2 regions of the Bacillus sp. EB106-06-01-XG163 genome follow, and region 1 is predicted to be linked to the other one. Evidence: riboswitches for the same ligand, from Rfam matches in the RefSeq annotation. Region 1 holds a riboswitch; the other holds the start of a gene.
The links. A riboswitch is a leader RNA that binds a small molecule or an ion and turns the genes downstream of it on or off. The one in region 1 is predicted to bind S-adenosylmethionine.
Positions count from the first base shown of each region.

Region 1 (4,203 bases):
AAAGGAAAGGCTTTTTGTCAAAACGGGGATGGAACTTTTTTATCAGGAAGGCCCCGCCATCATTCACCAATTAAAAGAACGGAACTGTGATATATTTTTAGATTTAAAGCTTCATGATATCCCGACTACGGTCAATAAAGCGATGAAGCGGCTGGCCGGCCTCGGCGTTGATCTCGTCAATGTGCATGCGGCAGGGGGCGCACGCATGATGCGCGCGGCCCTTGAGGGACTTGAAGAAGGCACGCCGGCAGGCAGAAAACGCCCGTCTTTAATCGCGGTGACTCAGCTGACCAGCACTTCAGAGCAGGTGGCGAAGGAAGAGCTTCTGCTGCATAAGCCGCTGTTAGAAACGGTCGTGCATTACGGCAAAATGGCGGAAGAGTGCGGGCTGGACGGAGTGGTATGTTCGGTGCATGAAACAAAAGCCATTTATGAAGCGGTCCGGCCTTCATTTCTGACAGTCACACCGGGCATCCGCACGGCCAGTGACGCAGCTGACGATCAAGTCCGGACGGCGACTCCGTCATTTGCGAAAAAAAACGGTTCGTCAGCCATCGTCGTGGGCCGCTCAATTACAAAAGCGGAAAACCCCGTTGAAGCATATGAAGCAATTAAACTGGAATGGGAGGGCGTTCGCCGATGAAACAGGCTATCGCAAAACATCTATTACACATTGAAGCTGTCTTTTTACGCCCGAATGAGCCGTTTACGTGGGCGAGCGGCATTTTATCACCGATCTATTGTGACAACCGTCTGACATTGTCGTATCCAAAAGTGAGAAATGATGTGGCGGACGGGCTCGGCAAACTGCTGAAAGAGCATTTCCCCGAGGCGGAGATGATCGCGGGCACTGCAACGGCGGGCATTCCGCATGCTGCGCTTCTCGCAGACCATACAGGCGCGCCGATGTGCTACGTCAGAAGCAAACCGAAAGCGCACGGCAAAGGAAATCAAATAGAAGGCGCCATTAAGAAAGGACAAAAAACAGTCGTGATTGAAGACTTGATTTCTACCGGGGGCAGCGTGCTTGAAGCTGCAGCGGCCCTTCAAAGAGAGGGCGCGGAAGTCCTCGGCGTCATTTCCATTTTTACATACGGACTGCCGAAAGCAAAAGAAGCCTTTAAAAAAGCGGGTCTTCCTTATTACTCGTTAACGGATTATGACACGCTGATTGAAGTCGCGCTTGAAAACGGTACGATTCATTCAGATGACATTGAGAAACTGAAATCATGGAAACAGAATCCCGAGTCAAAAGATTGGTTTAAAAAATAATGACAATAAAAACAGGCCTCAGGGCCTGTTTTATTATTCCTATCAAAAAACTCGGGTTGACTTCTGTTAGAATTGTGCTAAAATTTAGTACAAATCTAAAAAGCTTATCAAGAGCGGCTGAGGGACTGGACCGATGACGCCCGGCAACCTGCGTGTCATGCAAGGTGCCGCATCCAGAAAAATGCACAGCATTTTGAAGATAAGGGCTATACCGGGTCACTGTCTTTCATTCCGCTGGATTGAAAGTTTTTTATATGAAAAAAAGATTGAGGGATAAGACAACCGGCAGAAAACAACAGCTGTTTGATTGTCTCCGGGAGGAGGAAAGGAAAAATGCTAACGTATGACACATGGGAAGAGCCGGCGATTACATTTCCGGAAGACGATTCCTATAAAGGCGCGCTGTCCGTTTTAAAATGGGCATACGGCCACTACGGAGACCAGCTTGTTTACGCGTGCAGCTTCGGGATTGAAGGCATCGTCCTGATCGATTTAATTTCTAAAGTAAAGAAAGACGCGGAAATCGTGTTTCTCGATACGGGTCTTCACTTTAAAGAAACATATGAAACGATCGAAAAAGTGAAAGAGCGTTACCCGGGACTGAACATTATCCTGAAAAAGCCCAGCCTTACTCTTGAAGAACAGGCCGAGGCTCACGGAGATAAACTGTGGGAAAGAGAACCGAACCAGTGCTGCTACATCAGAAAAATTCTGCCGTTAAGAGAAGCGCTCGCGGGGCATCCGGCATGGCTGTCCGGCCTTCGCCGGGATCAAGGGCCGAGCCGGGCGAATACGAATTTCCTGAATAAAGACGACAAGTTTCAATCGATTAAAGTATGCCCGCTGATCCATTGGACATGGAAAGACATCTGGAGATATACTTCCAAGCATGAGCTGGATTACAATATCCTCCACGATCAGGGGTATCCTAGCATCGGCTGTGAACCGTGCACTTCACCTGCGTTTACCGCGGAAGATTTGCGGAGCGGCAGATGGAACGGCATGGCGAAAACAGAATGCGGACTGCATGAATAAAGGAGCTGCACGATGGAATTAGCCGCTATTTTATTCTGCCTGTTTTTTGCCATGAATATCGGAGCAAGCGGAGCCGCGGCTTCAATGGGAGTCGCTTATGGGTCCGGCGCCGTTAAAAAGAAAACGTATGCGCTGATCATCTGCGCGGCCGGAGTCCTGTCAGGGGCGGTTATCGGCGGCGGTGAAGTCGTTAAGACGATCAGCGGCGGAATCATTCCCGAACAAACCATTACGCTCACCATTGTCTGCATTATTATCGGATCGGCGGCGCTATCATTATTCACGGCGAATGTGCTCGGCATTCCGCTGTCGACGAGTGAGGTCACTGTCGGGGCGATTGTCGGTGTCGGCGTCGCGTACAGAGTATTGTTTTTACAGCATCTTTTGGTCATCGTGATTTTTTGGGTGCTTGTACCGTTTGTCGCGTTCTGTTTCACGTTTCTCGTCTCGAAGGTATTCAGTTCTCTGAATATTCGAGTCATTTCGAGTCGGAAACAGAAGATTTTGGGGATTGTGCTGCTGATTGCGGGGTTTTGGGAAGCTTTTTCAGCCGGAATGAACAATGTCGCAAATGCGGTGGGCCCTTTGGTTGCTGCGGGCGTGCTCAGCGTGTCCAAAGGAACGCTGTACGGAGGCATCTTTGTCGCTCTCGGCGCTCTGCTTTTAGGACGCAAAGTGCTTGAAACCAACGGGAAAAAGATTACGAGATTTTCAGCCGGAGAAGGCATACTGCTTTCAGGAACCGGCGCGGGGCTTGTCATTATCAGTTCCGTCTTCGGTCTGCCGGTCCCATTGGCGCAAGTCACATCATCATCAATTATCGGTATCGGAATGGCCAAAAACGGGCCGAACGTTTTTCATAAAGAAGTCGTGAAAACGATGCTCAAAGTATGGGTCGTTTCACCGTTTTTGTCACTGTCGATTTCGTATTTGCTTGTCTCCCTGCTGTTAAAAGGAGATTACTATTCCATCTTTATGATGGCCAGCGTGCTTTTGGCAGCTGGCGGAGCCGCCAGTCTGATGAAAGCCATCCGAAAAGAGAAACGCTCTGTCCATGAACAAGGCGGAGGCATTTAACTATTAATCTGAGTTTATTTATCTGTTAACTGGGAGGAATCATGTATTATGAGTTTAGCACCGCACGGAGGAACATTAATTAATCGGGTAAATGAGCAGTATGATCTTACATCCGTCCAAAAAGAAATTGAGCTTGATTTGATTTCGTTCGCTGATTTAGAGCTGATCGGGATCGGGGGGTACAGCCCGATTGAAGGATTTTTCACAGAAAAAGATTACGTGTCAGTCGTTGAAAATATGCGTCTGGCATCCGGGGTTGTCTGGTCCCTGCCGATCACGCTTCCGGTCGATTCAGAAAAAGCGGCTGAGCTTGCCGTCGGCGACACGGTGAAACTGACTTACGGCGGAGAAACATACGGCGTAGTCGACATCGAAGATATTTATACGCCGGATAAACAAAAAGAAGCCGTTCACGTATATAAAACCGATGATGCCGCGCATCCGGGCGTGAAAAAATTATTTTCACGCGGCGATACGTATGTCGGCGGGCCGATCACATTAGTTAAAAAAGCGTCAAAGCAGTTTCCCGAGTTTACATTTGAACCTGCCGATACAAGACGAAGCTTCGAAGAAAAGGGCTGGAAAACCATTGTCGGTTTCCAAACGAGAAATCCGGTCCACCGCGCCCACGAATATATCCAAAAAACCGCGCTTGAGACGGTTGACGGCCTGTTTTTGAACCCGCTCGTCGGTGAAACAAAATCAGATGACATTCCGGCGGATGTCAGAATGGAAAGCTACCAGGTGCTGCTCGATCATTATTATCCGAAAGACCGCGTGTTCCTCGGCGTGTTTTTGGCGGCTATGCGGTATGCGGGG
Region 1 is NZ_JBYTDS010000001.1:386,222-390,424, reverse strand. It holds gene pyrF (orotidine-5'-phosphate decarboxylase) at 1-643, shown strand, start outside; gene pyrE (orotate phosphoribosyltransferase) at 640-1,272, shown strand; SAM riboswitch class I at 1,374-1,478, shown strand; gene AC3WTF_RS01510 (phosphoadenylyl-sulfate reductase) at 1,606-2,307, shown strand; gene cysP (sulfate permease) at 2,320-3,384, shown strand; gene sat (sulfate adenylyltransferase) at 3,433-4,203, shown strand, end outside.

Region 2 (4,203 bases), on a different contig from region 1:
CTTTTGGTATAAGTAAGTATGGAGAAGCGTTTCTGCTGAGGGTTTTAAAGAATGGCCGGTCTCAGCGGGCTTCCCGTTCTCATCGATTAAGAGAAAATCTTCATCTGTTTCTTTTCGTTTGTCTTTTCCGCTCGCCGTAACGAGGAAAGTCAGCGGCGCGTCGGATACTTTGATGGAAAGATTCCCGCTCGTTGCCGGGAACCAGTCTCTTTCAGCCAGCTCGCGCTTTACCTCGGCAAGTTCGCGCCAGCGTTCTTCTTTTGCAGCCATGCCTGCACCTCCCCGATGTTTTCAATGCCTGTTTTCACCTCATGAAAATCTTGAAAAGGCAGATGCCGGAGGCCGAGTTCTTTGCATTCAGTCATTAGATAATCTCTCGCAAAGCACATATCGGATAACTTTGCAGCCTCAACATCCGTGACCGAATCACCGATCATAATGAGAAATTTCTGCTGATCGGATAGCTTTCGGATGACTGACGGTTTGCAGCAGCCGCATTGATTGGTGCAATCTCCGTCACAGGCATGCGGCCAGTCTATATGAATATATTCATTGTCAAAGGATGCATGATTGCAGAAAATCCGCTCCTTTTCTACGATCCCTTCCAAAAGCGGATGCACAAAAAAGTCCATTCCCCCGCTTACGATATAAAACGGGAGGCCGTTTGACCGGACAAACGAGACAAAATCCAAAAAGCCGTCCCGTATTTTCGCATCCTTCAGGATAAAGCCGGTCAGTTCTTCTTTTAAGCTGCTCGGCAGCAGTCCGAACATCCGTCCGACTCCTTCTTGGATTGATATGCTTTTAGACAGAACACCGTCTTTTAATTCAAGCCACTCAGGAGGCGCGAATTGTTTCATCATGCTGACAATGTTGTCGTTCATGGTGACCGTTCCGTCGAAATCACAAATAATCAGCGGTGTGCGGGTCATACGGCTTCCACCCTTCCCCATTTGTCTAATGCGAGCTGAAGATCTTTGCACGACGCGGCTTTTTCTTCAATCGGCTGCGCTTCAAGCACCGCATCAATGATGGCGCGGAACGCTTTTCCGCCGCCCTCGGCTCCTTTCGGGTGGCCGTGAATGCCTCCGCCGGCATTGATGATGTGATCGATGCCGAAATCGCGCATCAACAATGGCACCATACCGGGGTGAATGCCTGCTGACGGGACGGCAAACGACGGATGAAAGACATCGTCTTTTACACATTCATCATGGATTGCAAGCGCGGACTCCTTCGGAAGAGCAACGGATCCGTAAGGTGACGGAAATAAACTGAAATCAGCGCCGCAATAGCGGTTCAGCTTGCCGAGCAAAAGCGCATGCGACAAGCCGTAAACGGGAGATGATGTGAACGCGCCGCTGACTGCCGGATGCGCCATGATCGGAAGCGGGATTTCCCTGTCCTCAGCAAGGCTCTGCATCACATCTAAACCGTAAGCAAACACATTCAATAAAAGCGCGTCCGCCCCGAGTTCTGCCGCGCGCCTCGCTTTATCCCGCAATTCAGCGGTCCTTCCCGTAAGGTTTACGGCATACAGCGTTTTATGCCCCGTTTCCTCCCGGGTTTCCTTCAGGACTTGTTTTCCTTCGATAATGCGGGTTTCAAACGGAGCCAGTTCATTTTCAAAGAAAATTTCATCATCTTTAATCAGATCCACGCCGCCGAGCGCCTGCTGTCTGAGCTGTTCTTTAATGTCGGCGAGATCCCGTCCGATCACGCCTTTAAATATGCTCATCAGAAGCGGTCTTTCAAATTCGCCCAGCAGTTTGCGGATGCCGTATATACCGAATTTCGGCCCGGGAAGGGAGCGTTTAAACCCTTCGGAAAATTCAAGATCAGTCAATTTTATTTTTCCGTCCAGTGACAGCTTTCCGAATACCGTCGTCAGGACGGCCGGAATATCTCTTGAAAAATTCGCCTCGGGATAGGCGATGGTGATGACGGATTGTGTTTCGTTTTCTGAGGTTCCTTCTTTCTCCTCAACTTTTACGACCCGCCCTTTATGTTTTCTGAGCTGTTCCTGCTTCACCAGGGGCAGGTCAGTCCAGGAGCCTACCGTCAGCCCCGCCGCAATCTGTTCCGCCCGCTTTTCACTGTCCGTTGTGTCTGTCAGAAGATATGTTGCCAATACTTCGCTCATGCGTGAACGCCTCTCTTTCTTTCGCAAAACATAAAAAAACCTCTTCCGTATGAGCAGAAAGAGGCTTCGTGTTATGTCCGAATCTTATCTCTCAGCTCCTGCTGCAAGAATTAGCACCGTGCTTTATCAGTCGGTTGCCGGGCTTCATCGGGCTCGTCCCTCTGCCTGCTCTTGATAAGAATAATGATTTTATAAAGTATTTTGAATTATCGCATTGTTATTCTGATATGTCAATGCTTTTTCGGGTGAAAAGATTCAGTTTCCCGATCCGTTCCGCAGCTTCTTTAAGTCTTTCTTCACTTGTCAGAAGACCGACTCTTATATAGCCTTCCCCCCATTTTCCGAACCCGTTTCCGGCAGCGACCGCGACATCCGCTTTCTCGAGCAGCAGGTCTGAAAACGACTGTGACGTATAACCGTCAGGCACAGGGAGCCATGCAAAAAAGGAGCCCGCCGGAGCCGTCACATCCCAGCCGATATTGCGGCAGGCTTTAATCCATGCATTGCGTCTCGATTCATATCTGTCATTTTGCGCCGCGACGCATGCCTGATCCGCTAAAAGTGCGGCTGCCGCCGCCTGCTGCGCTGCGGGAAACAGGCTGACAAACATATGATCCTGATAAAGGTTGATCGCTTCGATGACAGAAGCGTTTCCGACGGCAAAGCCGACCCGCCAGCCCGCCATATTATACGTTTTGGACAAGGTATAGATTTCGATTCCCGTCTCTTTTGCGCCTTCGGTCTGCAAAAAGCTCAGCGGTTTATGCCCGTCAAAGCCGACGGCTCCGTACGCGAAATCATGAACGACACAAATGCCGTTTTGCTCCGCAAAGCCGACCGTCTCCTCGAAAAACGCCTCAGTCGCCACAGCGCCGGTCGGATTATTCGGATAATTGAGATACAGCAGCTTCGCTTCGCTCCGCACCTTTTCAGGAATTACGCTGTAATCAGGGAGAAACCCTCTTTCTTCTGTCAGCGGCATCATTTCCATTTTCGCTTTCGCAAGGGCGACGCCCGACCAGTAATCAGGATATCCGGGATCAGGCACCAGAATGGTATCTCCCGGGTTTAAAAGACATTGCGGAAGCTCAACAAGTCCCGCCTTGCCTCCGAACAGCACGGCGACTTCCGTTTCCGGATCAAGCGTGACCCCGTACTCCCTTTCATAAAATGCAGCGGCTGCTTTTTTGAAGCTGTAAGCGCCCCGGAATGATGAGTATTTATGATTTTCCGGCCTTTCGACGGCGCGCTTCATTTCTTCAACGATATGCTGAGGCGTCGGCTGATCAGGGTTTCCCTGCCCTAAATTGATGACGTCTCTGCCTTCTTTCAGCTTTTGATTCACTTTTTGCACCAATGATGCGAAAAATTGTTCTGGCAGCTGTTTGAGTACATCTGAGATTTCAAAGTTCATATTTTCACCTTCTAAAAATGTCTTGAAATGATAGTCCATCATCATATATGGTTAAATAAAAAAAGTAAAGAGAAACTTGAGGTGTTAAAAAATGAAATGGACCGTTTCCTGTTTGCAATTTGATATTTCATACGGAAATCCTTCAGAAAACTTTAAAAAAGCAGAATCTTTGATTGAGCAAGAAAGCCGCCATGCGGATGTAATCGTGCTTCCTGAGTTGTGGACGACCGGCTATGATCTCACACGGCTAGACCAGCTGGCGGATGAAAACGGCAAAGTTTCGGAACAATGGCTTAAAGAAACGGCAAAAACATACAACGTACACCTCGTTGCCGGATCTTTTGCGGTCAAAGAAGGCGAAAATGTCTATAACACCATGTACATCGCCGATAACAGCGGACAGATCGTGAAGCGGTATCAGAAAGCCCATCTGTTTCAGCTGATGGATGAACACCTTTACTTGTCAGCAGGAAATAGCGACGGTTCCTTTGAGCTTGACGGTGTCAAGTGCGCCGGGCTGATCTGCTATGATATCCGTTTCCCCGAATGGATCAGAAAGCATACGTCCCAGGGCGCGAATGTCCTGTTTATCTCTGCGGAATGGCCTCTGCCCCGCCTTGATCATTGGCGAAGCCTGCTTATCGCC
Region 2 is NZ_JBYTDS010000004.1:5,657-9,859, forward strand. It holds gene AC3WTF_RS05855 (methylthioribulose 1-phosphate dehydratase) at 1-270, opposite strand, end outside; gene mtnX (2-hydroxy-3-keto-5-methylthiopentenyl-1-phosphate phosphatase) at 228-932, opposite strand; gene mtnW (2,3-diketo-5-methylthiopentyl-1-phosphate enolase) at 929-2,143, opposite strand; SAM riboswitch class I at 2,225-2,324, opposite strand; gene AC3WTF_RS05870 (pyridoxal phosphate-dependent aminotransferase) at 2,361-3,557, opposite strand; gene AC3WTF_RS05875 (carbon-nitrogen family hydrolase) at 3,649-4,203, shown strand, end outside.
Region 2: another riboswitch for S-adenosylmethionine. It lies ahead of mtnW (2,3-diketo-5-methylthiopentyl-1-phosphate enolase); the one in region 1 lies ahead of AC3WTF_RS01510 (phosphoadenylyl-sulfate reductase).